DNA from 4 places in the Qipengyuania sp. L-5Y genome. Region 2 is predicted to be linked to each of the others. Evidence: predicted binding sites of a transcription regulator. Region 2 holds the regulator's gene; each other region holds the start of a gene.

Region 1 (4,019 bases), on a different contig from region 2:
AAGGGACCGATCCCCGTCGTCCCGGCTCAGCATTATACCTGCGGCGGCGTTAAGATCGGGCTCGATGCCAAGACCGATCTGCCGGGCCTGTGGGCGGCTGGCGAATGCACGGAAAGCGGGCTGCACGGCGCCAATCGTCTTGCGTCGAATTCGCTGCTCGAATGTTTCGTGTTCGGCGAGGCGGCGGCCAAGGACATCCTCGAATGCTGGGACAAGTTAGACGACCCGCCGGAAATCCTCTCTTGGGATGAAAGCCGGGTGACCGATTCCGACGAGGAAGTGGTGATCAAGCAGAACTGGACGGAGATTCGCCGGTTCATGTGGAACTACGTCGGTATCGTACGCACCACCAAGCGGCTCGAACGTGCGGCGCACCGCATCCGCCTCCTGCGCGACGAGGTCGAAGATTATTACGGCCATTTCCGTGTGACGACCGATCTCATCGAACTGAGAAATCTGCTCGAATGCGCGGACCTCATCGTGAGCAGCGCATTGAAGCGGCACGAAAGCCGCGGGCTTCACTTTATTCTCGATTATCCCGAAACCAACCCGATCGGGCGCGACACGGTACTGGTCCCATAGGGCGATGCCCTAGTCGGCAAGGCCCCGGTCGGGGCGCATGGGAGGAAACCCCCGGCCGAACTGGTCGACGGGTATCTCGTCCCGCGCATGCTGCAACGTGCCGAGCATGAAGTATTTCACCGTGGCCTCGCCGATCGGGCGGGCAAACCTGATCCCGATTTCTTCGCCTTCCGCCCACATGACTTCGCCTTCAACCGCCACCCCTTCGAGCAGGGTAACCGTCACGGCTTCGCCGACCTCCGCATTGACGCGGGTTCCGGTGATCTTGCAGCCTTCGCGTGAGAGGTTGAGCATTCTGCCGCGCGCAGCAACGCCGTTGATGGAAACCATCACGTCGTCGTCGGTCTTGGAGCGATTGCCCCTACGCTTTTCCATCCCGGTGCCCCCGCGGATTGAGATCCCGCAATAGCAGAGCCAGACAGTTCGCGCCTTGTATTGTAGGAAGGCGACATAAGCGAAATAAAAGTGTCATTCTACCGTGACCCAAGCGCCGTATCATGCGGCTTATGGCACGCGCTCATTATTCTTATGTCGCACACTTCCCATGGACAACGCGTTGCTTTTCGGTTGAACCTGCGATTCTGTGAACCACGGGAGAGGCGCGTGCCGAAGGCGACAGCGAACGGGATCGAAATCCACTACGAGGAAACCGGCAATCCGGCCGATCCAGCGATGCTGCTGATCATGGGGTTCGGCGCGCAGCTCACCCTGTGGCCCGACGAACTGGTGGAAAGACTCGCCAGTCACGGCTTCCGGGTAATTCGATATGACAATCGCGACATCGGCCTCAGCCAGAAATTCGATGGGGTAAAGGCACCCGGCCTGATCAAGCTGACCTTGATGTCCAAGATCGGCCTCACGCCCAAGGTTCCCTATACTTTGGCCGACATGGCCGACGATGGCGCCGGTCTGCTGGACGCGCTCGGAATCGACAAGGCGCATATCGTCGGCGCGAGCATGGGCGGAATGATCGCGCAGCATCTTGTGCATCGCCATGCGGATAGGTGCCTTTCGCTGACATCCGTTTTTTCGACCAGCGGCAATCCCAAACTGCCGCCCGCCAGGCCGGAGGCGATGAAGGCGTTGGTGACCCGTCCCGACAGCACGGATGAAGACGTGCTCGTCGATCACGGGGTGATGCTGGCGCGAACCATCGGATCGCCCGGCTACCCGACGGCGGAAGACCGCCTGCGCGATCGCACGCGCGCCAGCATTCGCCGCAGCTTCTACCCTGAAGGGCCCACGCGCCATCTCTCGGCTATCGTGGCGGATGGGGACCGGCGGCCTATGCTGAGGGATATCGCCGTGCCCACCCTCGTGCTGCATGGCGAAGACGATCCGCTTGTGCCGTGCGAAGGCGGCAGGGACACCGCCGCCTGCATTCCGGGCTCGAAGCTGAAGACCATTCGCGGATGGGGTCATGACCTGCCTCTGGAACTGGTCGATGAGGTGGCCGATGCCATCGCCGGCCACGCCAAATCTGCGACAGGCTGACCCACTTCCTCACAAGCTGGCGCAGGTAATGGTCCTAAGGAACCTCGCAGCGAGCGGGACAGCGTTGGGTTGCAAAATTGCGCGCCGGGATTCGAATGATTCTCAACCCGGCACGATGATTTTTGCCCGCAAAATTTTTTTCCCGGATTCATTTTCGGGCTTGCGTGTTCGCCAAGTCCAGCTTGATCCACGCGTCGCGGCGTTGCACCTGGATAAAGCACTTCGCCAACAGGCTGCCGACCTTCTTAAAAGTTCATTTACGGTCTTGCACACGAGTCCCGTCTGATTCAGTATCTAGTAGTCGGGATACCGGGGGTACCCACAAGACCTAGCTATCGGCGGTTTGTTCCCTTATAGGGAGAAGCCGCTTTCACGCCGGGGCTGTGGGGAAAAGCGGGATAAGTTTTTACCCTCGAACCGCACAAAATTGCTAGGTGGGAAGACAGTCCCGCCGACTCGAACACAAGCGGAACATGCGCAGCCCGGTCATGGGCGGGCGGTACACTCAAACGGCGGGGCAGACGATGGATTTCAAGAGCGGGAACGACACGGCGATGGCACTGGATCTGGATACGCACGACACTGTCGACGAGCCCACCACCAAGAAGAAGGCGGTCGCCATGGACAAGTCCGACAACGGTAGCGAACAGCTGGTTCAGGAAGCCGCGGGCGAAGCTCTTGCCGGCGCGGTTGCGGCCGTTGCTGCGCAGGCGACCAAGGAAGACAGCAAGAAGGTTCTCGATCGCCGTTTCGACGTGCAGATCGATGAAAGCCGCGATGCGCTGCTGACCGAATTCGGCAAGGAAACCCTGACCGACCGCTATCTGCTTCCGGGTGAGAAATATCAGGATCTGTTCGCCCGTGTCGCGGACTATTTCGCCGACGATGGCGATCATGCGCAGCGGCTCTACAACTACATTTCGAACCTGTGGTTCATGCCCGCAACGCCCGTGCTGTCGAATGGCGGCACCACGCGCGGCCTGCCGATCAGCTGCTACCTCAATTCGGTGTCAGACAGCCTCGACGGTATCGTCAACACATGGAACGAAAACGTCTGGCTCGCCTCTAAAGGCGGCGGCATCGGCACGTACTGGGGGAATGTTCGCGGTATCGGCGAACCTGTCGGCCTCAACGGCAAGACCAGCGGCATCATTCCCTTCGTGCGTGTAATGGATTCGCTGACTCTCGCGATCAGCCAGGGTAGCCTGCGCCGCGGTTCGGCCGCTTGCTACATCGATGTCACTCACCCCGAGATCGAGGAATTCCTCGAAATCCGCAAACCCAGCGGGGACTTCAACCGCAAGGCGCTGAACCTGCATCACGGTGTGCTCGTAACCGATGCCTTCATGGAAGCGGTGCGCAATGGCGAGGAATTCGACCTCGTATCTCCGCGCGACGGATCGGTCCGCAAGACCGTGGATGCCCGCAGCCTGTTCCAGAAGCTGGTCGAAACCCGTCTCGCCACGGGCGAACCCTATATCGTCTTCTCCGACACGGTGAACCGGATGATGCCCAAGCATCACCGCGAACTGGGCCTCAAGGTTTCGACGTCGAACCTGTGCGCCGAAATCACCCTGCCGACCGGCATCGACCATCTCGGCAACGATCGTACTGCGGTGTGCTGCCTGTCCTCGCTCAACCTCGAAAAGTGGGACGAGTGGAACGGTGACAAGCAGTTCATCGAAGACGTCATGCGCTTCCTCGACAACGTCCTGCAGGACTATATCGATCGCGCGCCGGACGAGATGGCCCGCGCCAAATATTCCGCCATGCGCGAACGCAGCGTCGGCATGGGCGTAATGGGCTTCCACTCTTTCCTGCAGAGCAAGGGCATCGGTTTCGAAAGCCCGATGGCGAAGGTCTGGAACCTCAAGATGTTCAAACACATCAGCGCCAAGGCGGAAGAAGCCTCGCTGGTGCTCGCCCAGGAACGCGGTCCGTGC
Region 2 (4,019 bases):
CGAACGGGCCGCGGTGGAATATGGCATGGACGTATTGGTAGAAGTCCATGATCACGCAGAGATGGAACGTGCAGCATTGCTACAGTCGCGCCTCATTGGCGTGAACAACCGGGACCTGCGGACCTTCTCGACCGATCTCGTCACGACCGAAGCCTTGGCGCCTCTGGCACCTGAAGGTTCGCTTCTGGTCGGCGAAAGCGGCATTTCTCGGTTCGAAGACTGCCAGCGCTTGTCACACGCCGGGGTGAACAGCTTCCTGGTCGGCGAAAGCCTGATGCGCCAATGCGATGTCGAAGCGGCAACTCGCATGCTGCTCGGGAACTGATCTGTCCTACACGCTGCTGACCGGTTAAAGGTATCAGCTCCAGACCAAGCCCGCTGCGTTCTGGCACGATTTCGGCCTCGGTGCGGGGTGACTTTTTATCCCCTTGGACAGTGGTCCATGTGGTCCATGTCTCCCCTGCCCGTCCGAAAAGCTTAACGTCAGCGGTTTCTCAGCGTGCTGATCCGGATCGAACCATGAACGGTTGTTCCGCAAGGAACGGCTGAATTGCTTGACTTTGCAATTTTGGTTGCTTAATTGTTCCGCATTCGTTCACGGCTTTCGTGAACACGCGATACGGAGTTCGCACAATGCTGACCGCCAAGCAGCACGAATTGATCCGGTTCATCCAGCAACGTCTGGAAGACACCGGCATTTCCCCCAGCTTCGAAGAAATGAAGGAAGCGCTCGATCTGAAGAGCAAGTCGGGCGTACACCGCCTGATCTCGGCGCTCGAAGAACGTGGCTTCATCCGGCGCCTCCCCAATCGGGCGCGTGCGCTGGAAGTAGTCAAGCTTCCTGAAAATGCCGTGATGGGGTCGCCCGCTCCGGTGGCGGCAAATGATGCCGTATCGGCTGCTATCCCGGCAAAGGCGGTGGCGCCCGAACCGGCCAACGATATCATCGATGTTCCGCTTCATGGGCGGATTGCCGCCGGCGCCCCGATCGAAGCGATCGAAGGTCAGTCCAGCATGCCCGTGCCGGCCGCGCTGCTCGGTCCGGGCGAACATTATGCCTTGGAGGTTTCCGGAGATTCCATGATCGAAGCCGGGATCTTCGATGGCGACTTCGCTCTGGTAAAACGCACGGACACGGCCCGCGATGGCGAGATTGTCGTGGCGCTGGTCGACAACGAAGAAGCGACCCTGAAATACCTTCGCAAGGATGCAGGCCGCGTCGTGCTCGATCCGGCCAACGGCGCATACGAAGCGCAAGTTTATGAACCCCACCGGGTTCAGGTTCAGGGAAAACTGGCGGGCCTGCTCCGCCGCTACCACTGATTTGCTGGCGCGCGCCTACTCACGCGGCGCGCGCCACCATCCATGCTCGCCCTGATCCTGGGCGACCGTATCGATCCGTTGATCTGCCAGGTAGATCGAAGCGCCCCCTTCCCGGTCGAGAAATCTTCTGTCCGCTTTGAGCCAGCGCGGCCGACAACTGTACGGCAGATACCGGTCGGCAATGACGATGTCGGCCCGCATGCAAGCCGCGGCCAGTGCCCGCTCTTCCACGAGATCTCTATTGCGGGCGACGAGGACGGACCAGGGTCGCCCACCCCGTTCTAGGGAGAAGACGCAAAACTGGTCGCTGCACCGGCTGCGCAGCCAGTCGGCAATCTCGATAGGGATCTGATCCGTACCGGCCAGTTCGAGCAGATTGTCCTGAGCATATCCGCCTTCACGATCGTGCAGAACCAGCAACCGTTCGGCCTCGTTGGCAACGCCTATGTCGCGTCCGTCACGCGTAATGAGGATATCGGGTATCGGGGCGGTGATCATCAGCACGGCAGAGGCGATAATTGGCCCAAAACCCAGCAGGCGCGCCCTGCCGTGCCATAACGCCAGCCAGAGCGCCCCGCCCACGTATAACCCTATCGCTCCCATGCCGATACGCGGCGCAAGTTTGACCGACCCCGGCTGCTCGGCGAAGAAATGGGCAATGGCCAGCAGCAGGTCGAGCGACTTGCCCACCAGCCACCACGCCGGCGCGCCCGCTCCGATCAGATCGAGCGCCAAAGCAAGCGCCACCAGCGGCATCGATATGAATGTGACCAGCGGAATGGCGATCAGATTGGCCGCCGCTCCATAAACGCCGGCGCGATGGAAATGGAATAAGACGATTGGCATCAAGGCCAACTCGATGACCAGTCCGGTCAGGAACAGCATTGCCGCCCGTCTCGACATGCGACGCAGCCAGCTCTCCTGTCGCGGTGCGAGAAAGTCCCGTACCGCACGCACATTGTGGAGCGATACGATGGCGATGACTGCCGCAAAACTCATCTGGAAACTCGGCCCGACGAGCGATTCCGGCCACAACGCGAGCACGACTCCCGCCGCGACGGCGATCATCCGCATGGACAGTGGTTCTCGTCCTACAGCCAAAGCGACGAGTACGAGCAGAGCTCCGATACAGCTACGCACGGTCGGCACTTCGGCGCCGGTAAGCAGTGTATAGCCAATACCAGCGATAGCCGATGCCCCGGCGGCCACCAGCGGCAGCCGGATGCGCAGCGTCAGCCAAGGCCAGAAGGCCAACAGCTTCAGAACCAGGAAATAGGTCGCAGCTATGATCGCGCTCACGTGAAGGCCGCTGATAGACAGCAAATGGGTCAGCCCGGAATCTCGCATCGCCTCTTCGTCCGCTTCGGGAATGGCTCCGCGGTCGCCGCTCGCCAGGGTAGCTGCGATGGCGCCTGACGTTCCTTCGAGATTGGCTCGAACATATCGCGAGAGCTGTCTCTGAGCGGATGCTATGGACAGTCGGGATGCGCCAGGCGGCTCGATGATCTCAACATCGCCGACAGCCGATCCAGTTGCGGCAAGCCCATCGAACCAGGCTCGTCTGGCGAAGTTGTACGCACCGGGAACGATCGGCGGTGACGGAGGCATGAGGCGTGCCGACAGCCTGACCCTGGCACCTTCTCGCAATTCCGGGCTGTCCGCAGACAGCGGCACATTGACCCGATATGCGTGCGCTTTTCCCGTCTCGCCGTCGCGCGCGGCCAGGACCAGCCTAACCCTGTCTTCGGCCGGCTGCTCTTCCCGGCTCAGGACCCGCCCATCGATCCGCTCGAAACGTGGATAGGCAATCGGTTCTGCGCCCACCATCGCCGATCGGGCCCACACGACCGACGCGCCTGCAGCAACGGCCAGAGCCAATGAAATAACTGCGGCAAGAGTGAATGCGCGGCCGGGCTGATGGCGCCAACCCGCCCACGAGAGAACAGCCATTCCCAAGAATGCTGAAATCATCGCGACCCACTGCCACGGTGCGGCAAGATAGAACCACAGTCCGATCCCGCACCCGAACGCAACGGTAAGCCAGGGCCCGCGGTCGAACTCGGCGGCCTCCAGAAACGCTTCAAACTTGTGCGCGGAACTGGACAAGACACCGTGCGTACGCCAAGTGCGCGGCACTGTCTCGTGGGCCGTATCGCCCGCATCCCCCATAGGTATTGAAGGCGTCCCCTGCCTCGCCATGCAAGTGTTTGAAAGGAAATGAGAGAAAATGGCAAGCGATAGTGACCGCAAGGATTCCCCGGTCGTCACCCGCTTCGCTCCCTCTCCTACCGGTTATTTGCATATCGGAGGTGCGCGGACGGCACTGTTCAACTGGCTCTATGCGCGCCATCACGGCGGCCGCACGCTTCTGCGGATCGAGGATACCGACCAGAAACGCAGCACCCAAGACGCTATCGACAAGATTATCGAAGGCCTGGACTGGCTTGGTCTCAACTTCGACGATGCCCCCGTATTCCAGTCCGATCGGGCCGAACGCCATGCCGAAGTTGCCCACAAACTGCTGGAAGCCGGCCACGCCTATAAGTGCTTCGCCACTCCCGAAGAGCTGGAGCAAATGCGAGCCGAACAGCGGGCAAACAAGCAGCCCATGCGGTATGATCGCCGCTGGCGTGACCGCAGCGAAAGCGAGGCGCCGGACGGCGCGCCGTTCGTCGTCCGCCTGAAGGTTCCGACCG
Region 3 (4,019 bases), 220 kb from region 2:
GGGGTTGTGTGTAATGGCGCGCCCATGGCCGACAATCGATTACCAGAAGAAGGCGACCGGATCGCCAAGTTACTCGCCCGTGCAGGCATAGCGAGCCGTCGAGAAATCGAACGCATGATCGCCGACGGTCGCGTGTCGATCGACGGTAAGGTTCTGACCACACCTGCCGTCAAGCTGAACAACCTCAACGGTGTGACCGTGGACGGAAAAGCCGTTGCCCAGGCCGAAGCGCCGCGCCTCTTTGCGTTTCACAAACCCTCGGGCCTCATCACGGCAGAACGCGACCCCAAGGGCCGCCCGACCATCTACACGGCGCTGCGCAACGCCCTGCCCAAGAATGCCGGCCGGGTCATGCCCGTGGGGCGCCTCGACTTCAACACCGAGGGCCTGCTGCTGCTGACCAATGACGGCGAGATGAAGCGCGCGATGGAACTGCCGTCCTCCGGCATTCCCCGCACCTATCGCGCGCGCGCCTTCGGCGACATCACACAGGCGCAGCTCGACGAATTGATCGAAGGTATCGAAATCGACGGCATTCGCTACGGCCGGATCGAAGCCGATCTGGAACGCGGATCGGGCAAGAACCGCTGGGTTCAGATGACACTGACCGAAGGCAAGAACCGCGAAGTTCGCCTCGTGCTCGAACATCTCGGCCTGCAGGTCAATCGCCTGCTGCGTGTCGGCTACGGTCCGTTCGAACTGGGCGAACTTGCCCGCGGACAGGCGGTGGAGATCCGTCAGGCGGACGTCGAACGGTTCCGCAAGCAATTGACCCGGGTCCGCAAATGAGAATCATCGCAGGCGAATGGCGCGGCCGCAGGCTGACCGCTCCGCCCGGAGAGGTGACGCGCCCGACGGCGGATCGCACGCGCGAAACGCTCTTCAATATGCTCGCAAGCAGGCTCGGATCGTTCGAAGGAGTTAACGTTGTCGACCTGTTCGCTGGATCGGGTGCGCTCGGGCTCGAAGCGCTATCGCGCGGCGCTGCGTCCTGTCTCTTCGTCGAACAGGATGCCGATGCGGTAAAATCCATCCGGAAGAATATCGAGTCCCTCGACGCGAGGACACGCACGACCGTCCAGCAGGCCTCCGTGATGAGCCTCGGTCCGGCTAAGGCCCCACACGACCTGATCCTGCTCGATCCGCCTTACGATACCGGAGCAGGCCATGTCGCCATCGACCGACTGACGCGTCTGGGATGGATCGGCCCGGCAACTTGGGTCGCGCTGGAAACCGGGGCAAGGGAAGAGCGCGAACTGCGCGGCCTCGAAGTCGTGGCGGACAGAAAAATGGGCAAGGCGAAGGTATCTCTTCTCCGCCTTGCCCAATGATTTGATCCAGACCGATTACATCGGATCGGTGGCTGCATCCGTTTCGGGTTCGACCGGCGCGGTAGTGTCGCCCATCGGATCGGCCGGTGCCGTAGTATCAGCCATCGGCTCGGTAGGGGATGACGGTGCGGTTGTTGCGGGCGCAGTGGTTGCCGGTGCAGTCTGGGCTGCAGCCTGAGCTTCGATCTGAGTCCAGGCCTGCGCCTGCTGCTCGGCACTAAGGGCCGTGATCGTCACCTTGTTTTCGTCTGAAATCCGCCAGAACAGTTCCTGACGCTCCGGTGTAAGGTCCCAGTAATAGGCTTTTACGTCTTCCGGCCAGGCGTCGAACTGGGTCTGCTGCTCGGTCGGCCATCCGTCATAGGAAACCTGTTGTTCGGCCGTCATAGCCGTGGACGGGGTCGTCGCAGCATCGGCAGTGTCGGTTTCCGCTGTCATGTCCTGTGCAACAGCCGGGATAGATACGGCAGCAAGTGCGCCGCCAGCTATGTAATAGAATGTCTTACGCATCATTGGTCCTTTCGTTTGGCCACTGGGCCGTCCTGAGGCACAATTCGCATGTGCTCGATTATGGGGGATCAACGGACGGTGCAGGGATTTGGATGCGGCTCGAACGCAGCCGCGGACCGGTTTGTCGTAAAATGTGCTCAAAATGCGGCAAGCTGCGCCTCGCCCCGTAAGATCATTTCGAGGAAAACCCGCTAATACCATGATGAGAATACGAAAAGGGGCGGGAACACCATGGTGTCCCCGCCCCCTCCAAGCGTCGCGCTGCCAGCTTCGGGCGCGCGAGCGGAAAGCCTGTTGTTATGAACCTGGCTTGGTCGCAGGCAGTGGCTCGTCGATTTCACTCGCGGGCCTGCCCGGCCAGTATTCGAGCGGACGGGTGCCAGTTTTGTTCTTTTCCCAGCTGTTGATGCAACCATCCTGCTGATCGCCGCGGCAGACGGGCACGTCTTCACCCGATGCAGCCGCATAACCCGAAGGGGTTGCCTGCGTGACTTCCTTGCTCACGAACCGCGGCGCGGCCGAACTCGTGGACGCACCGGCGGTCGTCGCAGTACGCGCTGTTGCCGTGCTGGACGGGGCAGAAGTGGTCGCAGCCGGGGCAGCGCTCATCTGCGAAGAAATCTGCGTCCACGCCTGCGTGCGGGCTTCAGGCGTCATTTCATAAATGCGCACGCGCTGATCGTCCGTCAGCACCCACCAGCCTTCAACCTGCGCCGGGGTTAGCGTCCAGTAATATTCCTGCACCTCGTCAGGCCAGGCGTCATAGGTCGTCTGCCGCTCGGCAGGCCAGCCGTCATACATCGTCTGCTGCTCGTCGGTCAGGACATAGACCGTACCGTCGGCATCTACTGCCACGTCCTGCGCGATGGCAGGAACGGCCGTAAAGGCAATTGCTGCGGCGCCGGCGAAAATAAGATTACGCATAGGAGAAGTCTCCATTATCGTTGTCATTGTCCGTCTTACGCAGGAAACGGGTCGTCGGTTCCAGAGGGGGGCCATGCGCAGGGCTTGTGTTCTGCCTTGGCGTTCCCTAGCTGTTCCGGACTTCATGTCCGACCCATCACCCTCGTCCGGCGCGCTCGAAAAGGCGCAGATTCCCGCCTATGCGGCCCAGTTGAACGCACCCCAGCGCGATGCCGTATTGACCACGGAAGGACCGGTGTTGATGCTTGCTGGGGCGGGCACCGGCAAGACCGCGGCACTCACCGCACGTTTGGCACATCTCATCGCAACCCGGCGCGCATGGCCAAGCGAAATCCTGTGCGTAACCTTCACCAACAAGGCAGCGCGCGAAATGCGCGAGCGTGTGGGCCGTCACATCGGGGATGCGGTCGAAGGCATGCCGTGGTTGGGGACGTTCCATTCCATCGGCGCACGCATGCTGCGCCGTCACGCCGAACTGGTGGGACTTGAAAGCAATTACACGATCATCGATACCGACGATCAGCTTCGTCTGCTCAAGCAGTTGATCCAGGAAAACGATCTCGACGAAAAGCGCTGGCCCGCCCGCCAACTGGCCGGTTTGATCGACCGGTGGAAGAACCGTGGGCTCAATCCGGGCGATCTCGATGCGGTCGAAAATGAAGCTTATGCCAATGGCCGCGGCGCGCAGTTCTACAAACTGTATCAGGACCGCCTCAAGACCCTCAACGCCTGCGACTTCGGCGATTTGCTATTGCATATCCTCAACATCTTTCGCGATCACCGCGATGTGCTGGAACAGTATCAGCAGCGCTTCAAATACATCCTCGTCGACGAATATCAGGATACCAATCAGGTTCAGTACCTCTGGCTGCGCCTGCTTGCCCAGGCGCGCAAGAACATCTGCGTGGTGGGCGATGATGATCAGTCCATATATTCATGGCGCGGCGCAGAAGTCGCCAATATCCTCAAGTTTGAAAAGGATTTTCCTGGCGCAGCTGTGATCAAGCTTGAACAGAACTACCGCTCCACGCCGCAGATCCTTGCCGCGGCATCGGGGCTTATCGATGCCAATAGCGAACGGCTCGGCAAGACGCTGTGGACCGAACTGCCCGCCGGCGAAAAGGTCCGGGTTATCGGTGTCTGGGATGCGCCCGAAGAAGCGCGCCGCGTGGGCGAAGAGATAGAGCGGCTGGAAGCCGAAGGCGCTCCGCTGGACGAGGTCGCCATTCTCGTTCGCGCACAATATCAGACGCG
Region 4 (4,019 bases), on a different contig from region 2:
GGTGAACTTGCCGATGCGTTTGGAAAAATGCGCCTTTACCATCGATATTCCAACACTTCGCCCTTCCCGATGGTACTCGGCTGCTACCTATGTTTCTAAGTAGCTGTGGTCGCGGCAAATTGTTCCTCACCTAACGATGCTTGCACAGAACCGGCGTGGTGGATGCGGGTCACGCTCGCTGAGCGATTTCCTTGAGACGTTGTCGCACCGCCCGCAGGTCGTTGTCGAACAAGCGCACCTGTTCATCCCTGGCGGCCCCATCCAGACGCAGCAGATAGGATGGGTGCGCTGTCACCCACAACTCACTGCCGTCCTCTAGCTGGATCGGAGCGCCCCGAGCCTTGGAAATACTGACCGTTTTTCCCAGCATGCCCCGTGCTGCACTGGCCCCCATCGCCAGCACCAGTTTCGGCTGAACGATCGCTCTTTCGCTTTCCATCCACCACCGACACGTATCGATTTCCTTTGCTGCCGGGCTCTGGTGAATGCGCCGTTTACCGCGCTGAACATATTTGAAATGTTTTACGGCGTTGGTGACGTAAGCCGCGCTTCGATCGATCCCCGCCGTCTGCAGATGATCGTCGAGCAATTGTCCCGCTGGGCCGACGAAGGGTCGGCCCTTCATATCCTCCTGATCACCCGGCTGTTCGCCCACGATCATCAAGGCAGCGTCCTGCGGCCCTTCGCCCATGACGGCGTGATTATCGAGCAATCCGATCGGGCATTTTCGACAGGCTGATATAGCCTTGTCGATCGCGGCCAAAGTCTCCGGCCGCTCGTCGAATTCCAGCGCTCCCTTCTCGACCATTTTCGCCTCACGGGATTGGGCCCCTGCGACGAGCTCGGGAATTAGCGCCGCTTCAGGCATGTTCTTCCAGTATTTCTTCGGCATTTCTTTCAGCATCGCGCCGATCTTGAGACGCGCCGGATTGAAGATGGACGCGTAATAAGTGCGCCATAAATCCTCCATGGGATCGCCTTGCGGAGCATCGGAGCGCTCTGCCGCCGGCCCCTCGGTCATGGTTTCGCCGTCCCAGTGAAGGCTTCCGCGAGGCGTAAGGATCGACCAGCGCATATTGGCAAACCTGCGCATGAAGAAACCCGCATTGGCGCGCAGAATATGATGGTCAGGCTCGAACCAGGCAACGTATCGATCACCGCCTTCTGCCTCATCCGCTTCAACTAGGCGAAACCGCACAAATGCATGCATCTTGTGACTGTCGCGCCGAACATTCTTGTCGAGCTCCTCGATCTTGCGGACATCGTCGTCAGCCTTGTCCTCCATCATCCCTGGATTTGCCTGCAACCGCCATAACAGCCGGTACAACAGCGCGAACCTCTCCGGATCGGAATGAAGCGCGGCATTTCTTGCCAGGTTCACGAACCGCCGGTTGGCACGTACAGGGGGCGCACCTGAAGTCGGCGCAGGAACACCATGGTCACCTTGCGCGAAAAGGTCGCCGCTCCCTCCCGGTTCGATCCAGGAAATACGATCGGGCGGAACCCGAGCCTGGATCAGCGCTCGTGCACAATCGCGCCAGAAATCGAAATCATCCGCTGCCGGCAGATGCACCACATGGAAACTGTCAGCGCGCGCGGCCTGGAGCATGGTCATGCCGAAAACAGCTCCAGCTGCTCGGTCTTGGGCGCAAGCATCGTGCGCAGGTCTGCGCGGTCCGTCAGCATTAAAGGACGCCAATCCACGGTGCAGATGAACGGTCGAACCTTGGTGATGGACAACGTAAGCCGCGCCACATCGTCGAGCCGCAACGTCCGGTGCCTGCGACTGGCAAGGATCTTGTGAACCGCTTTTACGCCCAGGCCAGGCACGCGCAGCAATTGCTCCTTCGTGGCGCGATTTACATCCACGGGGAACTGCTCCCGAAACTTGAGCGCCCAGGCAAGCTTGGGGTCGATGTCCAGCGGCAGATTTCCATCCGCTTCTGTCGCCTGCATCACCTCGGCCGGCTTGTAGCCGTAAAACCGCATCAACCAGTCCGATTGGTATAGCCTGTGTTCGCGGATTAACGGCGGCCGCTTCAACGGGAGAACCGCGCTCGCATCGGGAATGGGAGAAAACGCGCTGTAATATACGCGCCGCAGTTTGAAACTGTCGTAAAGCCGGCTCGCCTTGCCCACGATATCGCTGTCCGTCGCCGTGTCCGCGCCAACGATCATCTGCGTGGATTGCCCCGCCGGAGCAAAACGCGGCGCATGTTTGAACTTCTTGCGCGCATCTTTCAGCTCGGCGATATCGCTGGTCACCTTGCCCATCGCCCCTTCGATCTGTCCGGAATTCTTGTCCGGCGCGAGGCGGGTCAAGCCGCTATCGGTGGGCAGTTCCACATTGATCGAAACGCGGTCGGCATACAGCCCGGCCTGATGCACGATTTCCGCATCCGCTTCGGGAATGGTCTTGAGATGGATATAACCGCGAAAGTCATGTTCTTCGCGAAGGATGCGCGCCACTTCAACCAGCTGCTCCATCGTGTGATTGGAGCTTTTCACGATGCCTGACGAAAGGAACAGCCCCTCGATATAATTACGCCGATAGAACGCCAGTGTCAGATCCACCACTTCCTGCGGGGTGAACCGGGCGCGCGCGACGTTCGAACTCTTGCGATTGATACAGTAGTGGCAATCGAACACGCAGTAATTGGTCAGCAGGATTTTCAGCAGACTGATGCAGCGGCCGTCCGGCGCATAGGCGTGACAAATGCCCATCCCCTCCGTCGACCCGATCCCCTTCCCGCCGACCGAATTGCGTTTCGACGTTCCCGAAGATGCGCAGGATGCATCGTATTTCGCCGCATCCGCGAGAATTTCGAGCTTCTGAAGGGTAGAGGCAGAGGCCATTTGTTCTATATATGTTCAACATGGCCCGTTGCAAATATCGTTTGATATAATTCGCCCCCCTCTTCGTTTTCCCTGCGTGCACCCGCGGGACCGAACGGACGTGTCGATCATTGCATGAAGACAAATCTCACGAGGAGTCGATCAATGAAACACGCCGAAGGAAATCCGGAAGACCTCAAGAAAAAGTTCTGGAAGTCGCTGGCAGACAGCCCATTTCTGTTCCTCCAGCTCACGAACGACAGCTCCACTGCGGTGCCGATGAGCCCGCAGCTCGACAAGGATGCCAACAGTTCGATCTGGTTCTTCACCCACACCAAGAGCGACTTTGCGAAGCTCGGTTCCGCCACCGCGACCTTCGAAGGAAAGGGCCACGACATGTTCGCCCGCTTCAACGGCACGCTGGTGAAGGAAACCAGTCAGGAGCGGTTCGACCAGTTCTGGAATAATTTCATCGAAGCCTGGTACGATGGCGGCAAGACCGATCCCGATATCCTGTTCCTGCGCATGGATCTGGGCGATGCGGAAATCTGGGACGGCGACATCGGCCTCCTGAATACCGCGAAGATGGCATTGGGCATGACGGTCCACGACGAAGCGGAAAAACGCCACGTCGACACGGTCGATATCTGATCCAACCGTCTCTCGAACCGAAAAGGGGCGCCTCACCGGGCGCCCCTTCTTGTATCAGTCCTTCTTCCTGCCAGGCTCGATCGGCACCATCGTCTCGTCTCCGGCAACATCGTCGATCACTTCGACGATGCCCTGCCCCAGATGGCTGTGCCTCCGCGAATAGAGTACATAGATCACCACGCCGATGATCCCCCACCCCGGCAGGAACAGCATGGCGGCACTCGGCAGGTTGAAGAACAGCAGCACGCAGCCGATGATCGTCAGCGGCGCGATGACCCACACCATGGGCACCTTGAAGTGCCGCTTGCGCCCCGGATCCCTCACGCGGAGCACCATGACAGCCACTGCCACCATCAGGAAGGCATAGAGCGTTCCCGCGTTCGAGATATCCGCCAGCTGACCGACCGGGAAGAATGCCGCCCCGATGGCCACCGCAAGACCGGTGATGATGGTCACGACATGCGGCGTTTTGAACCGTGGGTGCACCCGGCTCAGCCGTTCGGGCAGCAGCCCGTCGCGGCTCATCACGAAGA

What was found. Region 2 encodes LexA, which represses DNA repair genes until DNA is damaged. Its sites were predicted from a motif close to GTTCCNCNCTTGTTCT; they were not measured.
Region 1: AC13F2_RS06355 (ribonucleoside-diphosphate reductase subunit alpha) is a predicted target of LexA. The motif match lies at 2,534-2,549, and genes of this name have one in related genera.
Region 3: AC13F2_RS14775 (ATP-dependent helicase) is a predicted target of LexA. The motif match lies at 2,867-2,882, and genes of this name have one in related genera.
Region 4: AC13F2_RS03325 (putative DNA modification/repair radical SAM protein) is a predicted target of LexA. The motif match lies at 2,859-2,874, and genes of this name have one in related genera.

The regions. Positions count from the first base shown of each region.
Region 1 covers NZ_JBSXOM010000027.1:28,365-32,383, reverse strand. The annotation lists gene nadB (L-aspartate oxidase) at 1-582, shown strand, start outside; gene AC13F2_RS06365 (PilZ domain-containing protein) at 592-957, opposite strand; gene AC13F2_RS06360 (alpha/beta fold hydrolase) at 1,186-2,076, shown strand; gene AC13F2_RS06355 (ribonucleoside-diphosphate reductase subunit alpha) at 2,601-4,019, shown strand, end outside.
Region 2 covers NZ_JBSXOM010000032.1:13,670-17,688, forward strand. The annotation lists gene trpC (indole-3-glycerol phosphate synthase TrpC) at 1-325, shown strand, start outside; gene lexA (transcriptional repressor LexA) at 634-1,323, shown strand; gene AC13F2_RS13715 (ComEC/Rec2 family competence protein) at 1,339-3,522, opposite strand; gene gltX (glutamate--tRNA ligase) at 3,551-4,019, shown strand, end outside.
Region 3 covers NZ_JBSXOM010000032.1:229,400-233,418, forward strand. The annotation lists gene AC13F2_RS14755 (pseudouridine synthase) at 25-789, shown strand; gene rsmD (16S rRNA (guanine(966)-N(2))-methyltransferase RsmD) at 786-1,331, shown strand; gene AC13F2_RS14765 (hypothetical protein) at 1,347-1,841, opposite strand; gene AC13F2_RS14770 (hypothetical protein) at 2,139-2,765, opposite strand; gene AC13F2_RS14775 (ATP-dependent helicase) at 2,890-4,019, shown strand, end outside.
Region 4 covers NZ_JBSXOM010000021.1:39,880-43,898, reverse strand. The annotation lists gene AC13F2_RS03335 (extensin-like domain-containing protein) at 1-42, opposite strand, end outside; gene AC13F2_RS03330 (UdgX family uracil-DNA binding protein) at 170-1,615, opposite strand; gene AC13F2_RS03325 (putative DNA modification/repair radical SAM protein) at 1,612-2,856, opposite strand; gene AC13F2_RS03320 (pyridoxamine 5'-phosphate oxidase family protein) at 3,001-3,486, shown strand; gene AC13F2_RS03315 (amino acid permease) at 3,541-4,019, opposite strand, start outside.